Regions from separate parts of the Curtobacterium sp. 1544 genome, predicted to be linked through region 1. Evidence: predicted binding sites of a transcription regulator. Region 1 holds the regulator's gene; each other region holds the start of a gene.

Region 1 (9,567 bases):
GGAACCGCGACAACTGCGGCGCCGCGGCCTTGTGCGACTTCGCGAGCTGCTCGACGAGCTGGCGTTCCTTGTGCGAGAGCTTCGTCGGCGTCACGACCTGGACGCCGATCCGCAGGTCGCCGCGCCCGTTGCCGCGCAGCTTCGTGACCCCGCGGTCCTTGAGCACGAGGACGTCCGCGCTCTGCACACCCGGACGGACCTCGAGCTCCACCGGACCGTCGAGCCCGTCGATCGTCGCCGTGGTGCCGAGCACGGCGTCCGTCATCGCGACCTCGAGCGTGGCGAGGAGGTCGTCCCCGTCGCGGCTGAAGACGTCGTGGTGCCGTACGCGGATCTCGAGGTACAGGTCGCCGGAGGGGCCGCCGGCCGGACCGACCTCGCCCTGACCGGGCATCTGCAGCCGCAAGCCGGAGTCGACACCGGCGGGGACGTCGACCGGCACGGTGCGACGCGCACGGATGCGGCCCTGGCCCTGGCACGTCGGGCACGGGTTCGGGATGACGGTGCCGTAGCCACGGCAGGTGCCGCACGGCGCGCTCGTGACGACGTTGCCGAGGAGCGAGCGGACCTGGCGCTGGATGTGGCCCGAGCCGCCGCAGATGTCGCAGGTCTGCGGGCTGGTGCCGGGCGCGCAGCAGGAGCCGTTGCACGTCTCGCAGAGCACGGCCGTGTCGACCTCGACGTCCTTGTGGGTGCCGAAGACGACCTCGTCGAGGTCGACGTCGATGCGGAGCAGGGCGTCCTGTCCGCGCTCGGCGCGGCTGCGCGGGCCACTGCCCCGGCCGCCACCACCGCCACCGCCGAAGAACGCGTCGAAGATGTCGCTGAAGCCACCGGCGCCGCCGCCGAAGGGGCTGTCGGCCTGCGGTCCGGCGTCGTACCGACGGCGCTGCTCGGGGTCGCTCAGCACGTCGTACGCGTGCGTCACGTCCTTGAAGCGCTCGGCGGCGTCCGGGCTCGGGTTCACGTCCGGGTGCAGCTCGCGCGCCAGTCGGCGGTACGCCTTCTTGATGTCGGCATCGGAGGCGTCCTGCTGGACGCCGAGGACGTCGTAGTGGTCTGCCACGTATCCCTCAGTCGGTTTCGGTTCGGTGCGGCGGGTGCCGCCGGGTCAATGTTCGCCCAGGAGTTTGGACAGGTACCGTGCGACGGCGCGCACCGCGGCCATGTTCGTGCCGTAGTCCATGCGCGTCGGTCCGAGGACGCCGAGGCGGGCGACCTCGCCACGGGCCAGGTAGCCACCGGCGACGATGCTCGTGGCGTCGAGCCCGTACTCGGCGTTCTCCACGCCGATCCGGGCCGCCACGGCGACGTCGTCGATCTGCATCTCGCCGAACAACCGGAGCAGGGTCACCTGTTCCTCGATCGCCTCGAGCACGGGGAAGAGGCCGCCCGAGAAGTCCTGTTCGCTCTTGGCGAGGTTCGCCGCGCCGGCCATCACGAGGCGGTCCTGCCGGTTGGCGGCGACCTGTTCGATCAGGGTGGCGACGACGACGCCGGCGAGCGGCTGGGCGTCCGGGCGGATCTGCTGCGGGACGGCCCGGAGCGCGGTCGAGACGTCCTGCAGCAGGAGTCCGACGGTGGCGCCGTTCACGACCGCGCGGAGTTCGGTGAGCGCGCCCTCGTCGAGCGTCACGTCGGTCTCGACGACGCGCTGCTCGACCCGGGCGGTGTCGGTGATCAGGACGACCATCAGCCGGTTGTCGCCGAGGCGCACGAGCTCGATGTGCTGCACGCGTGCGCGCACCATCGAGGGGTACTGCACGAGGGCGACCTGGTTGGTGAGCTGGCTGAGCAGCCGGACAGTGCGGCCGAGCACCTCGTCGAGGTCGTTCGGCGCCCCGAGGAACGTCTCGATCGCGTGCCGTTGGGCGCTGGAGAGCGGCCGGGCACCGGCGAGGTGGTCGACGAACACCCGGTAGCCCTTGTCGGTCGGCACGCGTCCGGACGAGGTGTGCGGGGCGGCGATGAGCTGTTCGTCCTCGAGCTGGGCCATGTCGTTGCGGATCGTGGCAGCGCTGACCCCGAAGGCGTGCCGCTCGACGATCGTCTTCGAGCCGACCGGTTCGCGCGACGCGACGTAGTCCCGCACGATGGCCTTGAGGACCTCGAGGCTGCGTTCGCTGACCACCCGGACCCCTTCCACTCGTTCTGGCACTCGGACGTGTCGACTGCTGATCCTACGCCCGACCGCCGACGGACCGGGACTTCTGCACACCCCGGCCGGTACGCTTCCCGCATGACCTACGGACAGCAGCCCGGCGGCCCGCAGCACCCCGGTGGACCGCAGTACCCCGCTGGGTACCAGCCGCCCCAGCCGATGTCGCCGGAGGACCAGCGGCTCTGGGCAACGCTGACGCACATCGGCGGGATCTTCTTCAACTTCATCGCGCCGCTGGTGGCGTACCTCGTGTTGCGTGACCGCGGCGGGTTCATCCGCGAGCACACCCGCGTCGCGCTGAACTTCCACATCACGATGGCGATCGCGTACGCCGTCGGCACCCTGACGGTCTGGCTCGGCATCGGCGTCCTCATCGCCCTCGCCGCAGGCGTGCTGTCGATCGTCTTCGGCATCATGGCCGCGGTCGCCGCGAACCGCGGCGAGTTCTACCGCTACCCACTCTCCATCGAGTTCATCAAGCAGTAGGGCCTCAGTCGAGCAGCTCGCGGACCACCGCGTCCGCGAGCAGGCGACCCTGCAGGGTCAACTCGATCCGTCCCCGCACCGCGGCCGACCCGACCACCAGCCCGCGTGCGATGAGCCCGGCGACCCGGCCACGGGCCTCCTGGCGGAGTTCCGCGGTGGCGAGTTCCCCACGGACGCGCGCCGCGAGGAGGACGCGCTCGACGTACCGGGTCTCATCGTCCAGGGTCTCGCGACCGGCGGCCGGCGACTCCCCCGACAGCACCCGGTTCGCGTACGCGGCCGGGTGCTTCACGTTCCACCAGCGCGTGCCGGCGACCGCGGAGTGGGCGCCCGGGCCGACGCCCCACCAGTCGTGGCCCTTCCAGTAGGACAGGTTGTGCCGGCTGGCGTGCTGGGCGCCGCGCGACCAGTTCGAGACCTCGTACCAGGAGTACCCGGCGTCGCCGAGGACCTGGTCGGCCAGCTCGTACATGTCCGCCGCGAGGTCGTCGTCCGGCGCCGGCAGCTCGCCGCGCGCGACCATCCGGCCCATCGCCGTGCCGTCCTCGACGATCAACGAGTACGCGGAGACGTGGTCGGGCTCGCACGCCAGCGCGGCGTCGAGCGAGGTGCGCCAGTCGGCCAGGGACTCCCCCGGGGTCGAGTAGATGAGGTCGAGCGAGACGTCGAGGCCCTGCTGCTTCGCGAGGTCGACGACCCCGGGAACACGGAGCGGGTCGTGGGTGCGGTCGAGCGTCGCGAGCACGTGCGGGACGGCCGACTGCATGCCGTAGCTGATCCGGTTGAACCCGCCGGCCCGCAGGGTCTCCAGGGACGCGGCGTCCACCGAGTCGGGGTTCGCCTCCGTCGTGACCTCGGCGCCTGGCAGGACGCCCCAGGTGTCGTCGATCGCGCGCAGGATCATCGCGAGGTCGGACGCGGGCAGCATCGTCGGGGTGCCGCCGCCGAAGAACACGGTCGACACCGGCCGACGCGGGACGCCGGAGCGCTCGAGCACGGTCGCGGCCCACTCGATCTCCCGCACGGCGTGGCCGGCGTAGTCGTCGCGACGGACGCCGCGCAACTCGGACGCCGTGTAGGTGTTGAAGTCGCAGTAGCCGCAGCGCACCCGGCAGAACGGCACGTGCACGTACACGCCGAACGGGACGTCGCCCGCGTCGGAGGCCGGGGAGATCAGGCCGTCCACAGGCGCTGGATCGGCGATCGGGAGAGCACTCGGCATGGACTCCATTGTCCGTCATGATGGAGGCATGGAGCACCACACCGTCCCCACCACCGTGCTGTGGGACATCGACGGCACCCTCGTGATGAACGCCTCGTCGCCGGGCAACCTGTACCACCTTGCGCTCGAGCGTGCGGTGGGCCGCGACCTCGTACTGCGGGTCGGCCACCAGCACGGCCGCACCGACGCCGGACTCATCGCCGAGCACGTCCGTGCCCACGAACTCGACACCGACCTCATCCCCGTCGTCAGCGGCCACCTCCGCGACCTCACCGAGGAACGGCACCGCTCGGGCGACCACCGCAGCCCGGCCCCCGGTGCGATCGCCCTCGTGGCGCGCTTCGCGGAGCTCGGGTGGCGGAACGGCCTGCTCACCGGCAACTCCGCGTACCGCGCCCGCGTGAAGCTGCAGGGCGCCGGGTTCGACGTCGACGCGTTCGACTGGGAGCACTCGTTCTTCGGTGACACCGAGGTGGAGCGGACGGGCGTCACCGCGCGTGCCGCCGACGCCCTCGCGGGCACCCGCGCCGTCATCGTCGGGGACACCCCGCGCGACGGCGAGGCTGCCGACGCCGTGGGGATCCCGTTCCTCGCCGTGGCGACCGGGGTCTACGACGTCGAGGCGCTGCGGGCCACCGGCGCCGTGACCATCGCGCGGAACTGCGTCGACGACGCCGCACTCATCGAGGACGCCATCGCGGCGCTCCCGCCGTTGCGCCCGGTCGAGGAGCGGTCCTAGTCGCCGCGGAGCGCGCCGAGGTACTTCTCCGCCATCACCTTCTGCTGCCGACGGAGCAGCGGCGCGACGAACTGCCACTTGCGGCTCGACGGCTGCGAGAACTGCCGGATCTGCAGCCACACCGAACCGTCCGGCGTCCGCTCGACCACGAACGACTCCTCGCCGGAGAGCGGGTGCCCCTCGAGCGTGCCGTACGCGAAGCCCTTGCGGTCGTTCTCGTCGATGATCGACACGACCCGGACCGGCGCGTGCACGGTCTGCCCGAACGCGTGCATCGTCAGCACCGCGCTCGTGCCCGCCGTCAGCAGCGGAGTACCGTCCGGCGCGAACTTCTCCACCCGCGGCGTCCCGATCGAGGCCGGCGCGATCGGCACCCCGGCCTCGTCGAAGGTCACCGGGTTGTAGCGGACCTCGTCGTCGTCGGGCTGGTCCTCGACCTGCACGCGGATGCCGCTGCGCTCCTGGATCTGCCACGTCAGGGCCTGCGTGACCGCGGTCTCGAAGCGCTGGTCGCCGTGCCCGATCCGGGCACGCGACTCGGTCGGGGTGAACCCCTCCGGCGGGTACGTCATGAGGTCGGACGCCTGGGTCGCACCCACGGCTCCGTACGTCAGGGCGGTCCGGTAGCTGCCGCGGGAACTCATGCCGTCAGCCTACTTGCCAGCGGTGCGCGCGATCGAACCGGGGACTCCTCGGCCGCGCGGTGCGCGGTCCGGTTTCCGCGCACCCCGAACTGGAGGCCCGACACGCGTCCGCCACGCCCCTAGCCTTGGTCCGTGCCCCGCTCCACCCCCGCCCGCACGCGGTCCGTCGACCGCACGACGGCCGCGTTCGCCGTGCTGACGCTCGCGGCGTTCGGGCTCGCCGCCACCGCCCGGGCCGCGGTCGAGTGGGCCACCGCCGGCCTCGACTCCCCCGCCCGGTACGTGTCCGCGCCGCCGAGCGACTGGGACGTGTTCGACACCGCCAACGCCATCGCCGCGTTCGGGGCGTGCAGTGCCGGAGCGGGCGTCCTGCTCTTCGGCGCGACGCTCGTGCTCGCGGTCCGTCGACACCGGGCACCAGGGCTGCCGGTGGTGCTCGGGTTCACGACGCTCGCGATGGTGATCGGTGCCGTGCTGGCTGGGTTCGCCGCTGCCGGACAGGCCGACTACGACGCGGCTGCCGGACTCGTCATCCTGCGGACCGCACTCGCCGGACTGGCCGCCGCGAGCCTCCCGGCCCTCGGCCTGGTGGCCCTGCGGACCCGCGCGGCGCGCGCCCAGCGGCGCGTGTTCTGACGAAGCGCTCCGCGCCGGTGCCGCGAAAGCGACACGTCTCCGCGAATGTTTCGCGGCGAATTGTCGCTTCGGCGGAGACTTCCGACGTCGTCGACGCGTACGTGTCGCTCTCGCGACGTCGCACCGGGTCGATCCGGGCGTCTCGCTACTTCTTCTTCTCCTCGACGTCACCCGAGAGCGCCGCGATGAAGGCTTCTTGCGGGACCTCGACGCGACCCACCATCTTCATGCGCTTCTTGCCCTCCTTCTGCTTCTCGAGGAGCTTGCGCTTGCGGGTGATGTCACCGCCGTAGCACTTCGCGAGGACGTCCTTGCGCATCGCCCGGATGCTCTCGCGGGCGATGATGCGTGCGCCGATGGCCGCCTGGATCGGGACCTCGAACTGCTGGCGCGGGATGAGCTTGCGCAGGCGCTCGGTCATGAGGGTGCCGTACGCGTACGCCTTGTCGCGGTGCACGATCGCGCTGAACGCGTCGACCTGTTCACCCTGCAGCAGGATGTCGACCTTCACGAGGTCCGCGGCCTGGTCGCCGGTGGGCTCGTAGTCGAGCGAGGCGTAACCCTGCGTCTTGCTCTTCAGCTGGTCGAAGAAGTCGAAGACGATCTCGCCGAGGGGCATCTCGTACCGGATCTCGACGCGGTCCTCGCCGAGGTACTCCATGCCGAGCAGGGAGCCGCGCCGCGACTGGCAGAGCTCCATGATCGCGCCGACGTAGTCCTTCGGGGCGAGGATCGCCGCGCGCACCATCGGCTCGCGGACCTCGACGATGCGGCCACCCGGGAACTCGGACGGGTTCGTGACCTCGGTCGTGGTGTTGTCCTCGTTCGTGACCTCGTAGATGACGCTCGGCGCCGTCGTGATGAGGTCGAGCCCGAACTCGCGGCTCAGGCGCTCGGTGATGATCTCGAGGTGCAGCAGACCGAGGAACCCGCAGCGGAAGCCGAAGCCGAGTGCCACGGAGGTCTCGGGCTCGTACACGAGTGCCGCGTCGGAGAGCTTGAGCTTGTCGAGCGCCTCGCGCAGGTCCGGGTAGTCCGAGCCGTCGATCGGGTACAGGCCGGAGAACACCATCGGCTTCGGGTCCGTGTAGCCGGGCAGCGCCTCGGTCGCGGGCTTCTGCGCCGTCGTGACCGTGTCGCCGACCTTCGACTGGCGGACGTCCTTCACGCCGGTGATGAGGTAGCCGACCTCGCCGACCGACAGCCCCTTCGTGGGCTTCGGCTCCGGCGACGACACACCGATCTCGAGGATCTCGTGCGTCGACTTGGTCGACATCATCTGGACCTTCTCGCGCGGGTGGATCGTGCCGTCGATCATGCGGACGTACGTCACGACACCGCGGTAGCTGTCGTAGACCGAATCGAAGATCATCGCGCGGGGAGAGGCGTCGACGTCACCCACGGGGCCGGGCACGGTGCGGACCACGCGGTCGAGGAGCTCGGGGACGCCCACGCCGGTCTTCCCGGAGACGCGGAGGACGTCCTCGGGCTTGCCGCCGATGAGCTGCGCGAGCTCGGCCGCGTACTTGTCGGGCTCGGCCGCGGGTAGGTCGATCTTGTTGAGCACCGGGATGATCTCGAGGTCGTTCTCGAGCGCCAGGTAGAGGTTCGCGAGCGTCTGGGCCTCGATGCCCTGCGCCGCGTCCACCAGCAGGATCGCGCCCTCGCACGCCGCGAGGGACCGGGACACCTCGTACGAGAAGTCGACGTGCCCGGGCGTGTCGATCATGTTCAGCGCGAAGGTCTGCCCGTCGAGCTCCCACGGCATCCGCACCGCCTGGGACTTGATCGTGATGCCGCGCTCGCGCTCGATGTCCATGCGGTCGAGGTACTGGGCACGCATCGCGCGGTCCTCGACGATGCCGGTGATCTGCAGCATGCGGTCGGCCAGCGTGGACTTGCCGTGGTCGATGTGCGCGATGATGCAGAAGTTGCGGATCGCTTCGGCCGGCGTCGAGGCGGGCTCGAGCGGCGCGGATGCTTGTGGGCTCACGGTTCCTCGGGGTGGGTCGGACGGTCGAACGATTGTCCCACGTCCGCGCGCCGGCGGCGCGCACCGCAGGGTGCCTGTGGACGGTGGTGGCGCAGTGGGCGTTGTGAAGGACCGGCCTGGAGGCACGGGGCGGGCCCGCACCGTGCCTCCAGGCCGTCAGACGGTCGCCCTGGCGGGCGCTGGCAGCGCGCCGAGGCCGCGCCGCAGGTCCGCGGGCGTCGCGGCGAGGCACACGCGGATCCAGCCCTCGCCGGTGCGCCCGAACGCGCTGCCCGGCGCGACCGCCACCCGCTCGCGGTGCAGGAACCCGAGCGCCCACTCGGCGACGTCGCCCTGCGAGACGTGCGAGACGTCGATCCAGAGGTAGAAGGCCCCACGCGGGTCGAGGTAGCGGATGCCGGCGGCGTCGAGGACCTCCTTCGCGATGCCGAGGTTGGCGCGGTAGTGCTCACGGGCGTCCTGCACGGCGGAGTGGTCCCCCACGATCGCCGCGAGGGCCGCCCACTGGTCGGGTTCGGCGACGCAGCTGATCATCGCCTCCTGCGTGGTGCGCATCACCGGGCCGAGCCCCTTCGGCGCGACGAGGTACCCGACGCGCACCCCGGTCATCGCGTACGTCTTGCTCAACGAGAACGCGGTGAACACCCGGTCGTCCTCGTCCAGGCTCGCCAGGCTGACGTGCCGGGTGCCGTAGGTGAAGTACTCGTAGACCTCGTCGCTGATCACCCAGAGGTCGTGCCGCTTCGCGAGGGCGAGCAGGTCGCGCAGGGTCTGCTCGCCGAACACCGAGCCGAGGGGGTTCGACGGCGAGTTCACGACGATCGCCCGGGTGCGTTCGGTGATGCTCGCCTCGAGCGCCTGCAGGTCGGGCTCGAAGCCGTGGGCGGGCGACAGCTGGTACGGCACGGGGGTCGCCCCGATGATGTGGGCGTTCATCGTGAAGGTCGTGTAGCCCGGGTCCGGCACGAGGACCTCGTCACCCGGGGAGAGCACGAGGGTCATCGCCTGGAACAGCGCCTGCGTCGCGCCGATCGTCATCCAGATCTGCTCGACGTCGACCTCGATCCGGTTCTCGCGGCGGAGCTTCTCGCGGATCGCCTCACGGAGGGGTGCGATGCCGCCGTTCGGGGTGTAGTCGGTCCGGTCCTCCGACCAGGCACGGCGGGCGGCCTCGCCGATGTGCGGGGCGACCGGCACGTCGGGCTCGCCGATCACGAGCATCGCGATGTCGGTGGTCGGCGCGCCGGAGGTGTCCGTCGCGTCCTGTTGCAGGATCGCTGCCTGCTCGAACACCCGGCGGATCCCGGAGGCGGGCACGGTCTCGATCCGGGGCGCGAGGGATGGCATGCTCGCCACGGTAGCGAATCCGTGTTGCGGGGCGGTTTCCCGGCGTTTCGGTGCTTTGGTCCAGCCCGGTCGGCCTGGTAACGTAGATGGCTGGACTTCCGCGTTCCGTCGCCCACGGGTGGAACGCGATGCGACCAAGGGCCCCTCTACCCAGCGGTCGCGACCACCCGTCAGAGACAACAGGAGCAACACGCATGGCGAACATCAAGTCGCAGATCAAGCGCATCAAGACCAACCTCAAGGCCCAGGAGCGCAACAAGGCCTACCGTTCGGAGCTCAAGACGGTCATCCGTCACACGAACGAGGCCATCGTCGCCGGCGACAAGGACAAGGCCGTCG
Region 2 (9,567 bases), on a different contig from region 1:
CCTCGCCGATCCTCTTCCTCACCGCGAAGGACGACACCGAGGACAAGATCACCGGCCTCACCGTCGGTGGTGACGACTACGTCACCAAGCCGTTCTCCCTCGACGAGATCGTCGCCCGCATCAAGGCCATCCTCCGTCGCACCATGAACGACGAAGAGGACGCGATCATCCGCGCCGGTGAGCTCACGATGGACCAGGACACGCACGAGGTCACCATCGGCGACGCGCAGATCGAGCTCTCCCCCACCGAGTTCAAGCTGCTCCGCTACCTCATGCTCAACCCGAACCGCGTGCTGTCCAAGGCGCAGATCCTCGACCACGTGTGGGAGTACGACTTCAACGGCGACGCCGGCATCGTCGAGTCGTACATCTCGTACCTGCGTCGGAAGCTCGACCAGTACTCGGCCGAGCCGATCATCCAGACGAAGCGCGGCTTCGGCTACATGCTCAAGGCGTCGAAGGCCTCGTAGGCCTCTCGGACTTCTGGGTCCGTCTTCACGGCGGCCGTCGGGTTTCGACCCGCGGCCGCCGTCTATCGTTGGGGAAGCATGCACACGCGAATGAGCCGCTGGTGGGACGGGATCTCCCTGCGCACCAAGATCACCGGGATCACGGTCCTGTTGGTGGCGCTCGGGCTGCTCGTCGCCGGTCTCGGCACCATGACCGTGCTCTCGACCTACCTCATGTCACAGCTCGACACCAGCGTGAAGAACACGACCGAGCAGCTCGAGGGTCAGAACATCAGCGACGGTGAGCAGTACTGCAAGCTGTCCGTCGTCCTGTCGCAGAGCGCCTACGTCGCCGCGTACAACTCGGACAGCGACCGGATCTGCCAGACGAAGGCGTCCAGCCGCCCCGACATCCGGCAGCTCGACTTCGCTGCCGCCGCCCAGAGCGGCGTCCGCTTCTCGCTCTACGACAGCCAGCACAACCACGAGTGGCGCGCCCAGGTCATCCCGGCCTCGTTGCAGGACCAGTCGAACGGCGCCACCGAGACGGGCTACGTGCTCGTCGCGGTCTCGAGCGCCGACACCGACCAGACGATCGCCCGCTTCACCGTGATCTTCCTCGGGTTCGGCATCTCGGTCATCCTGCTCGGTGCGATGCTCACCAGACTCCTCGTGACCGCGACCTTCGACCCGTTGCGCGACGTCGAGGACACCGCTGCGCGCTTCGCCGCCGGTGACTTCAACCAGCGACTCGAGTCCGACACCCCGAACACCGAGGTCGGACGCCTGAACCGCTCCCTGAACTCGATGCTCGAGCGGATCGACACCGCGTTCGAGGACCGCCAGCGCACCATCGACCAGATGCGCCGCTTCGTCGGGGATGCCTCCCACGAGCTCCGCACACCCCTCGTGTCCCTGCGGGGCTACGCCGAGTTGTACCGGATGGGTGCCCTCCGCAAGGAAGAGGACGTCGCGCAGGCGATGGAGCGCATCGAGAAGGAAGCGAAGCGAATGGGGCTCCTGGTGCAGGACCTCCTGCAGCTCGCCCGGATCGACGAGTCGAAGCCGCTCGAGCTCGGGCCGGTCGACCTCGTCGCCATCGCCCGCGACTCCGCGCTCGACACGATGGCGTCGAACCCCGACCGCGAGATCCAGGTGCTCGTCGAGGACTCGGTGACGGGCGAGAGCGTCCCGCACGCCGTCCGGCCGGCGTCGGCACCCGGCTCCGACTCGAGCGACTCCCCGCCGGTTTCGCCCACGTCGGCGAACACCACCGGGCCGATCGCGTTCTCGCGCCAGACGATCGCGCGCCTGCGTGCCCGCCGCACCCGCGCGATGGGCGTCGACGGCGAACTCGCCCCGAGCGACGAGACGACCCCGCTGCCCACGGTCGTACTGCCCAAGCGCCCGCCGATCGTCCTGGCGGAGGAGAACAAGATCCGCCAGATCGTGACGAACCTCATGGGCAACGCCATGCGGTTCACGGAGCACGACGACCCGATCGAGATCGGCATCGGCGTGGACGACGAGCGCGGCATGGCGCACATCGACGTGATCGACCACGGTGAGGGCATCCCGCCGCAGCTCCGCGACAAGATCTTCCAGCGCTTCTGGCGTGCCGACACCTCGCGCGCACGGGACACCGGCGGCTCGGGCCTCGGGCTCGCCATCGTCTCGGGCATCGTCGCGGCGCACCACGGGTCGGTCGAGGTCTTCGACACCGAGGGCGGCGGCGCCACCTTCCGCGTCTGGCTCCCCCTGCTCCCCCGCGACTACGCCGCCCCGGCCCCCGCCGCCCCCGCCGGCGCCTGACGCCGCTGGCTCCGGCCGAGCGGGAGCTATTCGTCACGCTCACCGCCCCGAACCGGGCGAATCCGCCCGCTCGGTGCCTATCACGCGGCGCGTTCTACCCGATCGTGCGGCGAAGGCCTGGCGGAGCCGCTCGAACAAGACAGCCGGACGCCCTGCGTCCGCAGCCGTCGCGTGGATGACGAGCCACCCGCCCGCAGTGAAGCCGTTGCCCCGACGTTGATCGCGACGGTACTGCTCGCGATCGCGGTGGTGGTCCCCGTCGTACTCGAGCGCGATCTTCTGGTCGGGCCAGGCAAAGTCCACCCGGCCGAGGAAGATCCCCTGCTCGTCGTGGACATCGAGGTTGAGCTCCGGTTCCGGGAACCCAGCGTCGACGACGGCGAGGCGGACGTACGTCTCCATCGCCGACTCCGCGCCGACTCGGATCCGCTCGAGCGCTGCCCGCGCACGACGTGCACCGCGCATACCCGAGTGCACTTCGGCAGCGAGGTCGTCGATGGTCGCCAGCCCGGATCTGCCGACGAAGTAGTCCCCGAGGGCGATGAGCTCCAGCTCGCCGAGCATCGCGGCGCACTCGAACCACGTCCGAGCTGGTGCGCTCACCCTGCCGATGGTGTGCTCATGGACAGCAGGTCGAACGCATCGGTGGCCGACGACGTGCGCGCGACGCATACTCCGGTCGGCCGCAGTCGAGACGTGCACGACGTCCTCCGGCAGGCTCCGCGGCAACGGGCCGCCCCAGATCCGTGCCGCAGTGGTGTGACTGAACCACTGGTCATGTTGGAGCAACACGGCGACCGCTTCCACCAGTGTCGGCTGGAGTGACGACGGCGTCCGGACACCGTGGATCGGGGTCGACAGATCGCTCCGCCGCAACCGGTGTCGCGGCACGCCTTGGCTGACCGCCTCTCGAACGCGGAATGGACCGGGGCCGAGCGGTGGAGTAGATCGCGTCATGACCGAGATCGTGCTGTGCAGCGAAGTGGACGCGACCATCTCTGACACCTTCTGTGGAGAGCGAGATGCCGCGCGCCTCCTGTGCAGAGGTACTGGAGCCACCGATCGGGCAGAACCCGCCATGCGATAGACCGCGAGCGGTCATGACACGCCGTCCGAGGCGCGCGAGCGTGACGTATTTTGCCCACTCGGCGGCCCGCCCCACCCCACGCACGCGGAAGGGCCCCGCACGCGCAGCGTGCGGGGCCCTTCCGTCAGGACTGCTTAGAAGTCCATGCCACCCGTCGGGTCGCCGGCCGGAGCAGCAGGGGTGCGCTCCGGCTTGTCGGCGACGACGGCCTCGGTCGTGAGGAACAGACCGGCGATCGACGCAGCGTTCTGCAGCGCCGAGCGCGTGACCTTGGCCGGGTCGATGATGCCCGCGGCGACCAGGTCGACGTACTCACCGGTCGCGGCGTTGAGGCCGTGACCCGACTCGAGCTCGCGGACCTTGGCGGCGACGACGCCCGGCTCGAGACCGGCGTTCAGCGCGATCTGCTTGAGCGGCGCGTCGATCGCGACGCGGACGATGTTCGCACCGGTCGCCTCGTCGCCCTCGAGCTCGAGGGAGTCGAGCACGATGGACGCCTGGATGAGCGCGACGCCACCACCGGCGACGATGCCCTCTTCGACAGCAGCCTTCGCGTTGCGGACGGCGTCCTCGATGCGGTGCTTGCGCTCCTTGAGCTCGACCTCGGTCGCGGCACCGGCCTTGATGACGGCCACGCCACCGGCGAGCTTCGCGAGGCGCTCCTGGAGCTTCTCGCGGTCGTAGTCGGAGTCGGTCGCCTCGATCTCGGAGCGGATCTGACGGACGCGGCCCGCGATCTGCTCCTCGTCGCCAGCACCCTCGACGATGGTCGTCTCGTCCTTGGTGATGATGACCTTGCGTGCCTTGCCGAGCAGGTCGAGCGTGGCGTTCTCGAGCTTGAGGCCGACCTCTTCCGAGATGACCTGGCCGCCGGTGAGGATCGCGATGTCCTGCAGCATGGCCTTGCGACGGTCGCCGAAGCCCGGGGCCTTGACGGCGACGGACTTGAAGATGCCGCGGATCTTGTTCACGACGAGCGTGGCCAGGGCCTCGCCGTCGACGTCCTCGGCGATGATCAGGAGCTGCTTGCCCGCCTGGATCACCTTGTCGACGACCGGCAGGAGGTCCTTGATGTTCGAGATCTTCGAGTTGACGATCAGGATGTAGGCGTCCTCGAAGACGGCTTCCTGACGCTCGGGGTCGGTGACGAAGTACTGCGACAGGTAGCCCTTGTCGAAGCGCATGCCCTCGGTGAGCTCGAGCTCGGTGCCGAAGGTGTTCGACTCCTCGACGGTGACGACGCCTTCCTTGCCGACCTTGTCGATGGCCTCGGCGATGAGCGCGCCGATCGTCGGGTCCGCGGCGGAGATCGACGCGGTGGCGGCGATCTGGTCCTTGGTCTCGATGTCCTTGGCGTTGACGAGGAGCTGGTCGGAGACGGCGGCGACGGCCTTCTCGATGCCGCGCTTGAGCGACACGGGGTCGGCACCGGCGGCGACGTTGCGGAGACCCTCGCGGACGAGTGCCTGGGCGAGGACGGTCGCGGTGGTCGTACCGTCACCGGCGACGTCGTCGGTCTTCTTGGCGACCTCCTTGACGAGCTCCGCACCGATCTTCTCGTACGGGTCGTCGAGCTCGATCTCCTTGGCGATGGAGACACCGTCGTTCGTGATCGTGGGGGCGCCCCACTTCTTCTCGAGGACGACGTTGCGGCCGCGCGGGCCGAGCGTCACCTTCACGGCGTCGGCCAGGATGTTGAGGCCGCGCTCGAGGCCGCGACGGGCCTCTTCGTCGAAAGCAATGATCTTTGCCATGTGAGTTTCTCGTCCCTCCCGGACGTCGTCATGGGGGTCGTGCTGGCACTCAGCGTGAGCGAGTGCCAACGCCGATTCTGGCACTCGCAGGGGTCGAGTGCAACACCGACGGGAGGCAAGGGTCGACTTCCCAGGACACGCACCGGGACCGCCGTGCCGACACGGACGAACGCGCCGCCCCGGAAGGGACGGCGCGTTCGCGAGGTGGTTGCCGGGTCAGGCGGGACGGACCGATTCGGCCTGCGGCCCCTTCGACCCGGTGCCGACGTCGAACGTCACTGCCTGGCCCTCCTCGAGGACCTTGTAGCCCGACATGTCGATTGCCGAGTAGTGCACGAACACGTCCTGGCCCCCTCCATCGACGGTGATGAAGCCGAAGCCCTTCTCGGCGTTGAACCACTTCACGGTTCCGTTGGCCATGATCTCTTGCTCCCTGCGGTGGTGCTGTTCCGGACGGCGCAGTCGCCGTCTTGGCACGACTCTTACCGAACAATGCCGACAGGGCAAGGGGTGTGACGTTCTTTCACGATGATTCCGACAAGAATCAACGTGCCCGAAACACGCTCGTCACAAATGCATCAACCGGCGTAGTCGGCGCCGAGCACGACAGAGATGTCGGCATTCGGGAACGCCGCCGACTGCTGCACCGCGGTGACGCCGAGGGACTTCGCGATCCCCTGCGCGACCGAGGCCTGCGCCGTCTGCTGGTAGTACACGATCGTCGCGGTCGTGCCCGTGGTGCCGGCGTCCCCGGTCGACGTGACCTTCCACCCGGCCGAGGTCAGCGTGGCGCTGGCCTTCGCCGCGAGCCCGGTCGTCGTGGTGCCGTTCAGGACGACGACGCTGGTCGTGCCCTGGTCGGCGGGAGTCCCGGCCGCGGGGGCCTCCGGTGCGGACGAGGTCGGCGACGACGAGGGCTCCGACGTGGCGGACGCCGACGACGACGCCGACGGTGAGGTCGAGCCGGTGAAGGAGTAACTGCCGTTCAGCAGCGCGAGCCCCAGGACGCTGATCCCGACGATGACACCCGTGGCGAGTGCCGCCCAGGCGAACGCGATCCAGCCGCGGCCCCGGCGCTGTGCACCCCGGTGCGCTCCGACCCGCGGGCCGTCGGCGACGTCGTCGAACCGGTCTCGGGGGTATCTCGTCGTCATCGTTCCTCTTCACGTCCTTCGGGGGCTGCGCCGAGGGCGACGAAGCTGCGCGCCGCCCGGGCACTGGTGCGCGCGTGCCGGAGCCGCTGCAGCCGGGAGACCAGCTGCGGGTCGTACGCGAGCGCCGCGGGCGAGTCGATCACACGGTTCAGCACCTGGTAGTACCGCGCCGGCGACATGTCGAACTCGACCCGGATCTCCGCTTCCTTCGTGCGGTCGTGCCGTGCCCGGTCGTGCTCGAAGGCGAGCACGTGCTTGGCGAGCTCGTCGAGCTCGACAGGGGTGGCGGTCACTGCGGTTCCGATCACGGTGAGGTAACGGGTCTCGCACATCGTAGGGGTGGAGATCATCCGGACCCTGGCACGCCGCTGGACTGTCGCGAAGACCGGTCACAGGTTCGGATCGCGGAGCCACCGCACCCGGACGCCGAACGGGTCGGAGACGGCCATCGCCGTCCCGTCGAGCGAGGCGGTCGCGAACGCATCCGGATCAGCGGGGTCGACGTCGTCCGGCAGGGTCGCCGCGACGCCGCTGAGGATGCCCGTCCGCTCGAGCGCGATCCAGTGCACACCGCGGTCGCGCACCCGGTCGACGAACCGCTGGCGGTCCGCCCCGGGCACGTAGACGAGCGTGCCGGTCGTCAGGACGACCGGGACGGCGTCGTCCGGCAGGGCCTCCAGTGCGCGGTCGAGGTCGCCGGGCAGCGTGCCCCGGAGACGGACTGGAGGCGCGGCGAGCGTCGCGCGCGCCGCCTCGCGCATCAGGGCGGTGCGGTCCGTCGCCTCGGGCGGGACGGCCTCGACCAGCCGGTCGAACGCGTGCGGCTCGGTGAGGTCGATCGGGTTCGGGTCGAGGGCGATCCGCGCCGCGATGTCGATCGGCGTGGTCGTCGGCGGGACCGTGACGCCCGAGACGTCCGCGGTGAGGTGCACCGACGGCCCGCTCGGCGCCGTACGGATCCGGACGACGTCGTCCCCGCTCCGGTGGTCGAGCGTCACCCGGTCCGGGATCGAGCAGAGCCCCGCAGCAGCACCCGCGTCGACCAGGCCGAGCGGCCGACCCACCCGCTCGGCGAGCGCCGCGAACAACGGGACGACCGGGGCGAGCCGCCGCGGGTCGTTGGCCTGGACCGTGGCGGAGGCGAGGGCCGTGACCAGGGCGAGTCGTGCCTCCAGGCCGAGCGCGCGCAGCGCACCGGGGTCCGACGGATCCGCACCCAGCCGCCGCGCGACCGCGAAGACCAACTCGGGCTGCCGCTTCGACTCCGGGACCTCGTCCAGGAGCGCCACCAGGGCGTCGTCGAGCGAGCCGGCCCACGCCGCGTAGGACGGCGAGGCGTCCGCGATGCGCTCCGCGTACGCGGCGTACCGGACTCGCGTGTCCATCAGCGACCGGGACGGTACATGCCGACGTGGCGGATGCCGGCCTCGTCGTACGGGGTCCCGAACCGTGTGAAGCCGTGCCGCTCGTAGAGGCCCGCGACGTACTCCTGGGCGTGCAGCACGAACGCCTCGTGCCCGTGCGTCTCGAGCACCGCGGCGACCAGCCGACCCGCGATCCCCTCACCCCGGTGCCGCGGATCGGTGGCGACCCGACCGATCACCCACGCGGGCGGCTCCGCACCCTCGGGGTGGACCTCGTCGGGAGCCGGGCGGATCAGCCGGAGGTACCCAACCGCATCGGCGTCCGTGCCGAACCACCAGTGCTCGGTGTCCGGTTCACGGTCACGGCCGTCGAAGTCCTCGGCGGTGACGCGTTGTTCGAGCGCGAACACGCGGTTCCGCAGCACCACGATGCCGTACAGTTCGTCCGTCGTCAGACGGTCCCAACGGGCGTGGTGCACGGAATGTTCGGACATCGTGGCGAGTTTACCGAAGTGGTCGGGAACACCCCGGAAGAGCCCGGCCGGAAGCAGGAGGAAACAATGACGTACAACGTCGACAAGTCCGACGCCCAGTGGCGCGAGGAACTCTCCCCGGACCAGTACGCCGTCCTCCGTCAGGCCGGTACCGAACGCCCCTGGACCGGTGAGCTCCTCGACGAGGAGCGCGCCGGCGTCTACACGTGTGCGGCCTGCGGCGCGGAACTGTTCAAGAGCGGCACGAAGTTCGACTCCGGCTGCGGCTGGCCGTCGTTCTACGAGTCGGTGAACCCGGACGCCGTGCAGCTGATCGAGGACAACTCCCTCGGCATGGCACGCACCGAGGTCCGCTGCGCGAACTGTGGCTCGCACCTCGGTCACGTGTTCCCGGACGGCTTCGGGACTCCCACGGGTGACCGCTACTGCATGAACTCGATCTCGCTGAACTTCTCCGAGAAGCCCGCGGGCGAGTGAACCCCCGGCGCGCCCGCCGCTAGGATGGGGCGCGTCAGCCGGCATGGCGCAATTGGTAGCGCACCGTACTTGTAATACGGGGGTTGCGGGTTCAAGTCCCGCTGCCGGCCCTGCGCGGTGCGGGAGCACTGCATGCGAAGGCCCCGGGTGGGAACACCCGGGGCCTTCGGCGCGTGGAACACGGATCAGGGGGCGTTCCGGGCGCTCGACGCGGTAACCAGCCGGCCGTGCAGTGATGGTGACACCGCACTGAACGCGGTGTCCACACCGGGGTCGAAGCTCGCGGAAAGCCGCAGAACCCGGACAGCCGACGCTCAGCGGCCGCCGGTGATCTTCCGCTCGCGCTGCGCGACGCCCGCCGTGCCGTACGGGTAGTCGTCGATCCGCGGCGCACTCACCTCGGTGAGGGTGTCGAGCTCGGCCTGGTCGAGCACGAGGTCCGCGGCGCCGAGGTTGTCCTCGAGCTGCGACACCGTGCGCGCGCCGAGGATGACGCTCGTCACCGCGGGCCGGGCGAGCAGCCACGCGAGGGCGACCTGCGACCGCGAGGCCCCGTGCGCGTCGGCGATCGCGGACACCGCGTCGAGGACGGCCCAGGTGCGCTCGTCGCCGTTGCGGGCCTCCCACGCCTCCATGCCTCGCTGCGGGTTCTCGCCGAGGCGGGTGTTCCCGGTCGGGGCCTCGTCGCGCTGGTACTTGCCGGAGAGCCAGCCGCCGGCCAGGGGCGACCAGGGCAGCAGGCCGATCCCGGCGTCGAGGCTCGCGGGGACGATCTCGTGCTCGATGTCGCGGACGAGCAGGTTGTACTGCGGCTGCAGGGTGACCGGCGGTGCCCAACCGTGCGCCTTGGCCTCGTAGACCGCCTTGGTGATCTGGTGGCCGAGGTAGTTCGAGAACCCGTACGAGCCGATCTTCCCGGCGGACACGGCGTCGTCGAGGAAGCGCAGGGTCTCCTCGATGGGCGTCAGGGCGTCCC
Region 3 (9,567 bases), on a different contig from region 1:
CACCAGCCGTTGACGCCGTTGTTCGAGTACGTGAACCACAGGATCGTGGTGGTGCCGTCGGGCAGCGGGCTGAGGGCGTTGAACGGGTCGCGGTAGCTCGACCCGGTGATGCCGTTCGAGCCGCCGGTCGTCGTGGTGAGCAGGCTCGAACGTCCCACCATGCGGATGATCTCGGCGCCGGAGATCGTCACGATCGCCAGGTAGTCGCCGCGGAGCCGCAGGGTCGGGATGCCGAGGATGATCGCGAACACGATGGCCACGAGCAGGGCGACCAGGACCGCCATCACGAACGGCAGGCCGTTGGTGATCGAGATGGCGAAGCCGTACGCACCGAGGAGCAGGAACGCGGCCTGTCCCATGTTGATGAGACCGGTGAGTCCGAAGTGGACGTTCAGGCCGATCGCGGCGAGCGCGAACGCCGCCGTCGTGGGGGCGAGTGCCTCCTGTGTGAGCGAGGACAGCAGGTTGAGGATGTAGTCCATGGCGGCGCTCCTTAGCCGATCCGCTCGGCACGGCCGAAGATGCCCTGCGGCCGGAACAGCAGGATGAGGATGAGGATGACGAGGGCGGTGGCGTACTTGAAGTCACCCGGGAGCACCAGGTTCGTCAGCTCCACGACGATGCCGATGATCATCGACCCGACGAGCGCACCGTAGGCGGTTCCCAGACCGCCGAGGGTGACCGAGGCGAACATGAGCAGGAGCAGCTGGAGACCGGTCTGCCAGTTGACGCCGTTGAGCACGAGGCCGAGCATCACGCCCGACAGCCCCGCGAGGCCGGCGGCGAGCGTCCACACGAACCGGATCACCCGGTCGACGTCGATCCCGGACGCACTGGCCAGTGCCGGGTTGTCCGACACCGCCCGGGTCGCCCGGCCGAACCGGGTCTTCGCCAGGAACAGGCCGGTGGCGACGAGCACCACGAGCGCGATCGCCATCGCCACGTACGACTGCACCGTCAGCGTGACCCCGGCGAACCGGATGGTCTCCGGGTTGCCCTGCTGGATGCGGACCGTCGAGGCGCCGAAGAAGTACTGGAACGCGTACTGCGCGGCGATCGAGAGCCCGATCGTCACGATCATGAGCTGGGTGAGGCTGATCCGCCTCCGCCGCAGGGGCCGCCAGATCGCGGCGTCCTGCAGGTACCCGGTCGCCGCGCACAGCAGCGTGACGACGATGCCGGTGAGCCAGATGTTCCACCCGAGCTGGTTCGCGAACAGGTAGGCGAGGAGGCCGCCGAGGGTCACCTGCTCACCGTGCGAGAAGCTCGACAGCCCCGTGGTGCCGTAGATGAGCGAGAGCCCCACCGACGCCAGGGCGATGAGGAGCCCGAGCCGGATGCCGGACGCGAACTGCTGCCACGCCCGCTGCGGGGTGACGCTCGTGGCGTCGTCGTTCGTGACCACGCCCTGCTGGTCGGAGAGCTGGAAGATCTGCCCGACGTTCGCGTTCAGGCTCGCGGTGACCGTGCGCTTCGCGTCCGCCGCGTTCGTCAGGTACTGCCCCTTCGGCAGCGTGTCCTGGTCGACGGCGACGGTGTAGCTGCCCGCCGTCGTCACGCTCACGGACCACCGGCCGGTGTCCGAGGTGGTCGCGGTCTGCGCGAACCCGCCCGGCCCGGTGACGTCGACCGCGACGCCCTCGACCGACTTCCGATCGGAGTCGGTGATCGTGCCCTGGATGCAGCCGTTGGTCGGGCTGACCGTGCAGGGCTGGTTGCTGGCCGGGGCCTCGGTACTGGTCGCGCTGCTGGTGCTGGTCGGACTGCTCATGCTGGTCGGGCTCGTCGCCCCCTGCGCCGAGGGCGACACTGCCCAGTCGACCGCGAAGGTGGCGAGGAAAGCGAGGAAGAGTACTGCGGCGAGGACCAGGCGGCTGCGGCCTGGTGCCCCGCGGCGGAGCCCGCGCCGCAGCGCTGACCCCGGCGGAGTGATGGAACCCACGGATGAGCCTCTCGTTCGGATAGTCGAGGACCCTAGGGATTTTTTGTGTCCCCCGTGTTTCCATCACGTTCCCTGGAGAAATCGTGCCGCAACCGTGATCCTGCACAGGAAGCGCGGAGCCCTGGTCCGGGCCGGAATGGCGGGGTGGACGCGCGCGTTACCATGGTCTATCCGGAACCCGCCGCTGCGTTCCCGGTGTTCGCGCAACCACTTCACCTCGCCCACGAAGGGGACCCATGGACCAGCCGGATCCGTTCGGATTCATCGGACTCACGTACGACGACGTCATGCTCCTGCCGGGGCACACCGACGTCATCCCGAGCGAGGCGTCCACCACGTCCCGGCTCACCAAGCGGATCTCCGTCAACGTCCCGCTGCTCTCGGCGGCGATGGACACCGTGACCGAGGCCCGGATGGCGATCGCCATGGCCCGTCAGGGCGGCATCGGCATCCTGCACCGCAACATGTCGATCGCCGACCAGGCCGCCTACGTCGACAAGGTCAAGCGCTCCGAGTCGGGCATGATCACCAACCCCGTCACGACGCGGCCCGACGCCACCGTCGCCGAGGTGGACGCCCTCTGCGGGCAGTTCCGCGTCTCCGGACTGCCGGTCGTCGAGCAGGACGGCACGCTCGTCGGCATCATCACGAACCGGGACATGCGCTTCGTCGCCCCGTTCGAGCTGGGCACGACCCTCGTCCGCGACGTCATGACGAAGGCGCCGTTGATCACCGCGAACGAGGGCATCGACCCCGAGGAAGCCGTCGCGATCTTCGCGCAGCACAAGATCGAGAAGCTCCCGCTGGTGGACGCCGACGGCAAGCTCCGTGGGCTCATCACCGTGAAGGACTTCGACAAGAGCGAGAAGTACCCGGACGCCACGAAGGACGACGAGGGCCGCCTTCGCGTGGGCGCGGCCATCGGGTTCTTCGGCGACGCCTGGCAGCGTGCCGAGGCCCTGCTCGAGGCGGGCGTCGACGTGCTCGTGGTCGACACCGCGAACGGCGAGAGCGAAGGCGTGCTCGACATGGTCCGTCGCCTCAAGGCCGACCCGCGCTTCGCGGGCGTGGACGTCATCGGCGGCAACGTCGCGACGCGTCAGGGTGCGCAGGCGCTCATCGACGCCGGTGTCGACGCGGTCAAGGTCGGCGTGGGCCCTGGTTCGATCTGCACCACGCGCGTGGTCGCCGGTGTGGGCGTCCCGCAGGTCACCGCCGTGTACGAGGCGTTCCTCGCGGCGCGCGAGTCCGGCGTGCCCGTGATCGCCGACGGCGGTCTGCAGTACTCGGGCGACATCGCCAAGGCCCTGGTCGCCGGAGCGGACACCGTGATGCTCGGCTCGCTGCTGGCCGGCACGGACGAGTCCCCGGGCGAGCTGGTGTTCGTCGGCGGCAAGCAGTACAAGGCCTACCGCGGGATGGGCTCCCTCGGCGCCCTGCAGACGCGCGGCGAGAAGACCTCGTACTCGAAGGACCGCTACTTCCAGGCCGACGTCCCCTCGGACGAGAAGCTCATCCCCGAGGGCATCGAGGGCCAGGTGCCCTACCGCGGCTCCGTCGCGAACGCCGTGTACCAGCTCGTCGGCGGCCTCCGCCAGTCGATGTTCTACGTCGGCGGCCGCACCGTGCCGGAACTCAAGGCACGCGGCAAGTTCGTCCGGATCACAGCGGCCGGGCTCAAGGAGTCGCACCCGCACGACATCAAGATGGTCGTCGAGGCGCCGAACTACCGCGGCTGACCAGTCCAACCCGAACGCCCCGCTCCGATCCGGAGCGGGGCGTTTGTGCGTCCGCTCAGATTCATCACGGGTCTGTAACGAAACACTCAGGGGTGGATGATCGACACACGGGCGAAACACATCCGCTCTAGCTTTCTCGACATCCCACGTGGAGGACGCCGCGCTCGACCCGATGCGCCGGGGCCTTCCGCGAAGAGAAAGGGCACCACGGATGATCAGAACCACCCGTGCCACCACGGCACTGGCAGTGGCCGGAGCGGCGGCGCTCCTGCTCGCCGCCTGTTCCACCAGCGGCAGCGCGTCCCCGTCCAACTCCGCGTCCAGCGGCGCGAAGAAGGACCCCGCCGCGAGCTGCAAGGCCCCAGACACCCCCGGCACCGACGCGCTGAAGATCGGCACCATCCTGCCGCTCACCGGTTCGCTGGCGTACCTCAACCCGCCCGCCGAGTCCGGTGTGGGACTCGCGGTGCAGGACATCAACGCCGCCGGCGGCGTCCTCGACAAGGACGTCACGATCGACCCCGCCACCGACTCCGGCGACAGCAACGACATGACCGTGTCGAGCTCCGCGGCCACGAAGCTCGTGAACGCGAAGGTCCCGGTCGCGATCGGCGCCGAGTCCTCCAGCGTCACGCTCAACGTCATCGACCAGCTGACGAGCAACTGCATCGTGGAGATCTCCCCCGCGAACACCGCGGCGGACCTCTCGGGCTACTCGTCGTACTACTACCGGACCGCTCCGCCGGACTCGGTGCAGGGTTCGGCGCTCGGCCAGCTCGTCACGGGCGACGGCAACGCCAAGGTCGCGTTCCTGGTCTTCAACGACACCTACGGCACCGGCCTCCGCAACACCGTGCAGAAGGCCGTCGAGGACTCGGGCGGATCCGTGGTCTACGGCGGCAAGGGCAAGGGCCAGGAGTTCCCGCCCGGCCAGACGACGTTCTCGTCCGAGGTCACCGCGGCGCTCGCCACGAAGCCCGACGCCATCGTCGTCCTCGCGTTCGACGAGACGAAGTCGATCATCCCGGAGCTGAAGTCCCAGGACGCCGACATGTCGAAGATCTACATGTCCGACGGCAACACGGCGGACTACTCGAAGGACTTCGACAAGGGCACGCTGACCGGCGCACAGGGCACGATCCCCGGCGCTTCGCCGAAGGACGAGTTCAAGGCGCAGCTCGCGGCGTACTACAAGAAGTCGTCGGGCAAGGACCTCGCCGACTACTCGTACGCGGCGGAGTCCTACGACGCCACCGTCCTCGCCGCCCTCGCCGCGGTGAAGGGCAAGGGTACGGACTCCGGCACCATCCAGGCCAACATGGCCGCGGTGTCCGGAGCCGACGGCGGCACCGAGTGCTCGACGTTCAAGGACTGCAAGGACCTGCTCGACAAGGGTGAGGACATCCACTACACGGGTCCGTCGGGCATCGGTCCGTTCGACGACAACAACGACCCGTCGAGCGCCTACATCGGCATCTACAAGTTCGACGGCGACAACAAGCCCGTCTACCAGAGCGCCATCCAGGGCTCGGTCAAGAAGTAACACCACTGCGAAAGCGACAGTCCCCCGCGGAACTCCCGCGGGGGACTGTCGCTTTGGCGGGTCCAGAACCGACAGAGGCACGGCCTGGAGGCGCGGTGCGGGGCCGTCAGGCCGCGCCGGCCGCCGTGGGTGCCAGCGCCCGGCGCCTCGATGCCCGAGCGGCAGCGAAGGAATCGACGGTCAGGATGACCAGGGCCAGCCAGACGATCCCGAAGCCGAACCAGCGGGCGCCGGACATCGGCTCGTGCTGCACCACGACACCGACGAGCAGCTGCATGATCGGCGCGAGGTACTGCGTCAGCCCGAGCGTGGACAGGCTCACCCGACGGGCAGAGGACGCGAACAGCAGGAGCGGCACCGCCGTCGCCGGCCCGGTCAGCACCGTCACGACGACGTGCACCCAGCCCTCGCTCGTGAACGTCACCCCGCCGCCGAGGCCCGTCGCCCCGAGCACCACGAGCGCGACGACCGCGATCGGCAGCAGCCACACGGTCTCGATCGTCAGCCCGGACAGTGCGTCCACCGTGCCGCCGACGCGCTTCTTCACGAGCCCGTACAGGCCGAACGAGAACGCCAGCGCGAGCGAGATCCACGGCATGCGGCCGTAGCCCACCGCGATGACGACGACCGCCACGACGCTGATCCCGACGGCCGTCCACTGCAGCGGGCGGAGGCGTTCGCGGAGCACGACCACGCCGAGCGCGATCGTGACGAGCGGGTTGATGAAGTAGCCGAGCGCGGCCTCGACCGTGTGGCCGGTGGTCGTCGCCGCGACGTACACGGTCCAGTTCACCAGGATGAGCACCGCAGCCAGGGCCATCACGAGCATCACCCGGCGCTGGGCCATCAGGGACCGGGTCCGGAGCCACGACCGGGTGACTGCGATCGCCACGGCGCAGAAGACCAGGCCGAAGACGACCCGCCAGGCGACGATCTCGAACGCGCCTGCCGGGGCCATCGCCGCGAAGAGCAGGGGCATGAGCCCCCAGAGGCCGTACGCGACGATCGCCTGCACGACGCCGACGGATGCCTCGCTGCGGACCGGGCGCGCCGGGGTCGGTTCACTCACGGAACCATCCTAGGAACGGGCACCGACGCTGCGGGGCCGCACCGCGCCTCTCCCCATCGGCACGGCCGCCACGCCGCTGGCGCGTCGCGTCGGAACCGGCGACGTGGGCCCAGGCCGACGGAACGCGACCACGTACCGGACGTGCAGACGCACGAACGCCCCGCCGGCCGGAGCCGAACGGGGCGTTCGCAGCAGAGAACGCTGTCTCAGTGCTCGTTACTTCAGTGCTCGATGACCGCGAGGACGTCGCGGGCCGAGAGGACGAGGAGGTCCTCGCCCGAGTACTTGACCTCGGTGCCGCCGTACTTCGAGTAGATGACCTTGTCACCCACGGCGACGTCGAGCGGGACGCGGTTGCCGTTGTCGTCGATACGACCCGGACCCACGGCGACGACCTCGCCCTCCTGGGGCTTCTCCTTCGCGGTGTCCGGGATGACCAGACCGGAAGCAGTGGTCTGCTCCGCCTCGACCTGGCGGATGACGATGCGATCCTCGAGCGGCTTGATGCTGACGGCCACGGTGACCTCTTCTTTCTCGGTACAGACTCGGTACAGATGAAAACCGTGTTGGCACTACGCACAGGAGAGTGCCAACCGCCCCAACTCTAGGGCGTCGTTGGCACTCGGTCAATCCGAGTGCCAACGTCCGACCGGGCTCACGGCGACCTGGGAGGATCGTCGGGTGGAAGCCGCCGATCTCGCCCAGTTGCTGACCCCCGAGGGGATGGCCCTGCTCGACCGTACCCCGGCCGTGTCCGACGGTGGTGAGATCGTCCGGGTCGTCTCCCGACTGCGCTCCGAGGGCCACGACCCCGGGCTCGTGGCGGCGGTCCTGACGCAGGCCAAGCTGCGCCAGAAGGCCCGCGGGAAGTTCGGGGACTTCGCCGCGCGGATGCTCTTCACCGAGGCCGGCCTCGAACAGGCGACCCGCCTGCAGGTCGCCGCGCAGCACGCCGGGCGCTTCGCCGCCGCCGGGCTGACGCGGGTCGCGGACCTCGGGTGCGGCATCGGCGGGGACGCGATGGCGATGGCCGCGCTCGACCTCGAGGTCACCGCGGTCGACCGCGACGAGGTGACCGCGGCCGTGGCGACGCACAACCTCGCGCTCTGGCCGAGTGCGCGTGTGGAACTCGGCGACGCGGCCGGGTTCGACCTGTCGCGGGTCGACGGCGTCTGGATGGACCCGGCGCGGCGCACCTCCGGGCACACGAACACGAAGCGACTGGCCGACCCGGACGACTGGTCCCCGTCGCTCGACACCGTGTTCGCAGCGGCCACGACGACCCCGACCGGCGTGAAGCTCGGGCCGGGCGTCGACCGCGAACTCATCCCCGACACCGCCGAGGCGCAGTGGACGTCGGTCGACCGCGAGGTCGTCGAGCTCGCCCTCTGGTTCGGCCCGCTCGCCCGGCCGGGCATCCGTCGCGCAGCCACCGTCATCGGGTCGCACGGCATCGCGGAGCTCGTGGGCGCGTTCGACGCCGATGACGAGCCCGTCGGACCCCTCGGCGCGTACCTCTACGAACCCGACGGCGCGGTCATCCGAGCACGGCTCATCGGCGACTTCGCCCGGTCGATCGACGGCCGCATGCTCTCCGACGGCATCGCGTACGTCACCTCGGACCGGGCGGTCGCGACACCGTTCGCCCAGGGGTTCCGGGTCATCGACACGCTGCCGCTCGACGTCAAGCAGCTCGCCGCACGACTGGCCTCGGACGACATCGGCACCGTCGAGATCAAGAAGCGCGGCGTCGACGTGGACCCGGCGCAGTTCCGGAAGCGGCTGCGGTTGCGCGGACGCGGTCGCGGTCGCGTCACGCTCGTGCTCACCCGCCTGGAGGGACGACACACCGCGATCCTGTGCGAGCGGCTCACCGACGGGGCCGGGCCGGGCGCGGGGCGCTGACCGGGTCCGGTGGTCGGGGCCGGGCGCTGACCGGGTCCGGTGGTCAGGGCCGGGCGCTGACCGGGTCCGGACACGACGATGGCCGGGTGGCGATGCCACCCGGCCACACCGGATCGGTCCGGGTCAGCCGATGAAGGCGCCCGAGTCGTAGCCGTAGTCGTAGTTGCTCGACGACCCCGCGGCCACACCGATGATGATGAACAGCCCGACGATCAGGATGAACAGGCCGGTGAGCACCCAGCCGCCGATCACCCCGGCGAGCGCCAGACCTCGTCCGCCCTCACCCGTCTGCTTGATCTTGCCGAGGGCGATGTGTCCCATGATCGCGCCGGCCGGGCTCGTGAGGATCACGAGCGGCCAGATGATGATGCCGCCGAAGGCGAAGACGATCGACAGGATCGCGAGCACGTTCGTCTTCGGACGCTGCGCGTAGGGCTGGTAGCCGCCGGGCGCGTAGGCCGGGGCGGCGTACGGGTTCGATCCCTGCGGAGCGCCGTACGGGTTCTGGTTCGGCTGCTGCGGAGCGGCGTACGGGTTCTGTGGGGCCGCGTAGGGGTTCTGCGGCGCCGCGTACGGGTTCTGCGGGGCGCCGTAGCCTGGCTGCCCCTGCTGTCCCGGCTGGCCCTGCTGACCCGGCGCTGCGTACGGGTTGCTCGGCGCGGCGTACGGGTTCTGCGGTGCGTCCGCAGAGCCCTCGGGAGCAGAAGCCCCGTACTGCTGCGGCTGGCCGAACTCGGGCTGCGCGGCACTCGACGGCGCGCCCTGCTCGGGAGCCGGCTGGTTCGCGGAGGCCCCACCGTCCGGCGTCGATTCGCCCGGCTTCGGCCACTGGTTCTGATCGGACACCGTCCACCCCTCTCGGCACCTCGGTCGTCGGTGCCCTGTGAATCCTCCCACACACGCCGGGGCAGATCCCGAACCCGCGCGCTGCCCGACGCGGCCAGACGCGCTGCCGCCTCAGACCTGGACGGTCGTCACCGGCAACGTCGAGTCCGCCGCGATCCCGAGGTCGCTCGGTCCGTGGCCCTCGGCGACGAGCCGGGCACCGACCGCCGCGATCATCGCCCCGTTGTCGGTGCAGAGGTCGAACGGCGGGATCCGGAGCGCGACCCCGGCCGCCGCGCAGCGTTCCTCGGCCACGGCACGCAGCCGGGCGTTCGCCACCACGCCACCGCCGAGCAGCAGCCGGTCGACCCCGGTGTCCGCGCAGGCGTTCAGGGCCTTCGTCAGGAGCACGTCGACCACGGCCTCCCGGAAGCTCGCGGCGACGTCGGCCACGGGGACCTCGCGCCCCTCGTCGCGGCAGCGCTCGACCCACCGCGCCACGGCGGTCTTCAGCCCGGAGAACGAGAAGTCGTAGCGGTGCGCG

The links. Region 1 encodes HrcA, which represses chaperone genes, less so after heat shock. Its sites were predicted from a motif close to TTNGCACTCGNNNNNNNCGAGTGCNAA; they were not measured.
Region 2: the regulator HrcA is predicted to act here: its motif matches at 5,145-5,171, upstream of groL (chaperonin GroEL).
Region 3: the regulator HrcA is predicted to act here: its motif matches at 6,909-6,935, upstream of groES (co-chaperone GroES).

Annotation. Positions count from the first base shown of each region.
Region 1 is NZ_JBEPKX010000011.1:71,310-80,876, forward strand. It holds gene dnaJ (molecular chaperone DnaJ) at 1-1,066, opposite strand, end outside; gene hrcA (heat-inducible transcriptional repressor HrcA) at 1,112-2,131, opposite strand; gene ABIC61_RS08900 (DUF4870 domain-containing protein) at 2,240-2,647, shown strand; gene hemW (radical SAM family heme chaperone HemW) at 2,652-3,869, opposite strand; gene ABIC61_RS08910 (HAD family hydrolase) at 3,898-4,608, shown strand; gene ABIC61_RS08915 (DUF1990 domain-containing protein) at 4,605-5,252, opposite strand; gene ABIC61_RS08920 (hypothetical protein) at 5,385-5,888, shown strand; gene lepA (translation elongation factor 4) at 6,034-7,881, opposite strand; gene ABIC61_RS08930 (pyridoxal phosphate-dependent aminotransferase) at 8,038-9,228, opposite strand; gene rpsT (30S ribosomal protein S20) at 9,423-9,567, shown strand, end outside.
Region 2 is NZ_JBEPKX010000004.1:141,873-151,439, reverse strand. It holds gene ABIC61_RS04345 (response regulator transcription factor) at 1-470, shown strand, start outside; gene ABIC61_RS04340 (sensor histidine kinase) at 549-2,261, shown strand; gene ABIC61_RS04335 (endonuclease domain-containing protein) at 2,301-2,864, opposite strand; gene groL (chaperonin GroEL) at 3,483-5,102, opposite strand; gene ABIC61_RS04325 (cold-shock protein) at 5,319-5,522, opposite strand; gene ABIC61_RS04320 (LytR C-terminal domain-containing protein) at 5,681-6,256, opposite strand; gene ABIC61_RS04315 (DUF3263 domain-containing protein) at 6,253-6,549, opposite strand; gene ABIC61_RS04310 (DUF2332 family protein) at 6,646-7,641, opposite strand; gene ABIC61_RS04305 (GNAT family N-acetyltransferase) at 7,641-8,114, opposite strand; gene msrB (peptide-methionine (R)-S-oxide reductase MsrB) at 8,181-8,591, shown strand; tRNA gene ABIC61_RS04295 (tRNA-Thr) at 8,629-8,701, shown strand; gene ABIC61_RS04290 (aldo/keto reductase) at 8,906-9,567, opposite strand, start outside.
Region 3 is NZ_JBEPKX010000004.1:17,904-27,470, reverse strand. It holds gene ABIC61_RS03740 (branched-chain amino acid ABC transporter permease) at 1-482, opposite strand, end outside; gene ABIC61_RS03735 (branched-chain amino acid ABC transporter permease) at 494-1,771, opposite strand; gene guaB (IMP dehydrogenase) at 2,179-3,681, shown strand; gene ABIC61_RS03725 (ABC transporter substrate-binding protein) at 3,893-5,224, shown strand; gene rarD (EamA family transporter RarD) at 5,331-6,293, opposite strand; gene groES (co-chaperone GroES) at 6,515-6,811, opposite strand; gene ABIC61_RS03710 (class I SAM-dependent methyltransferase) at 6,975-8,198, shown strand; gene ABIC61_RS03705 (DUF4190 domain-containing protein) at 8,322-9,044, opposite strand; gene tsaD (tRNA (adenosine(37)-N6)-threonylcarbamoyltransferase complex transferase subunit TsaD) at 9,156-9,567, opposite strand, start outside.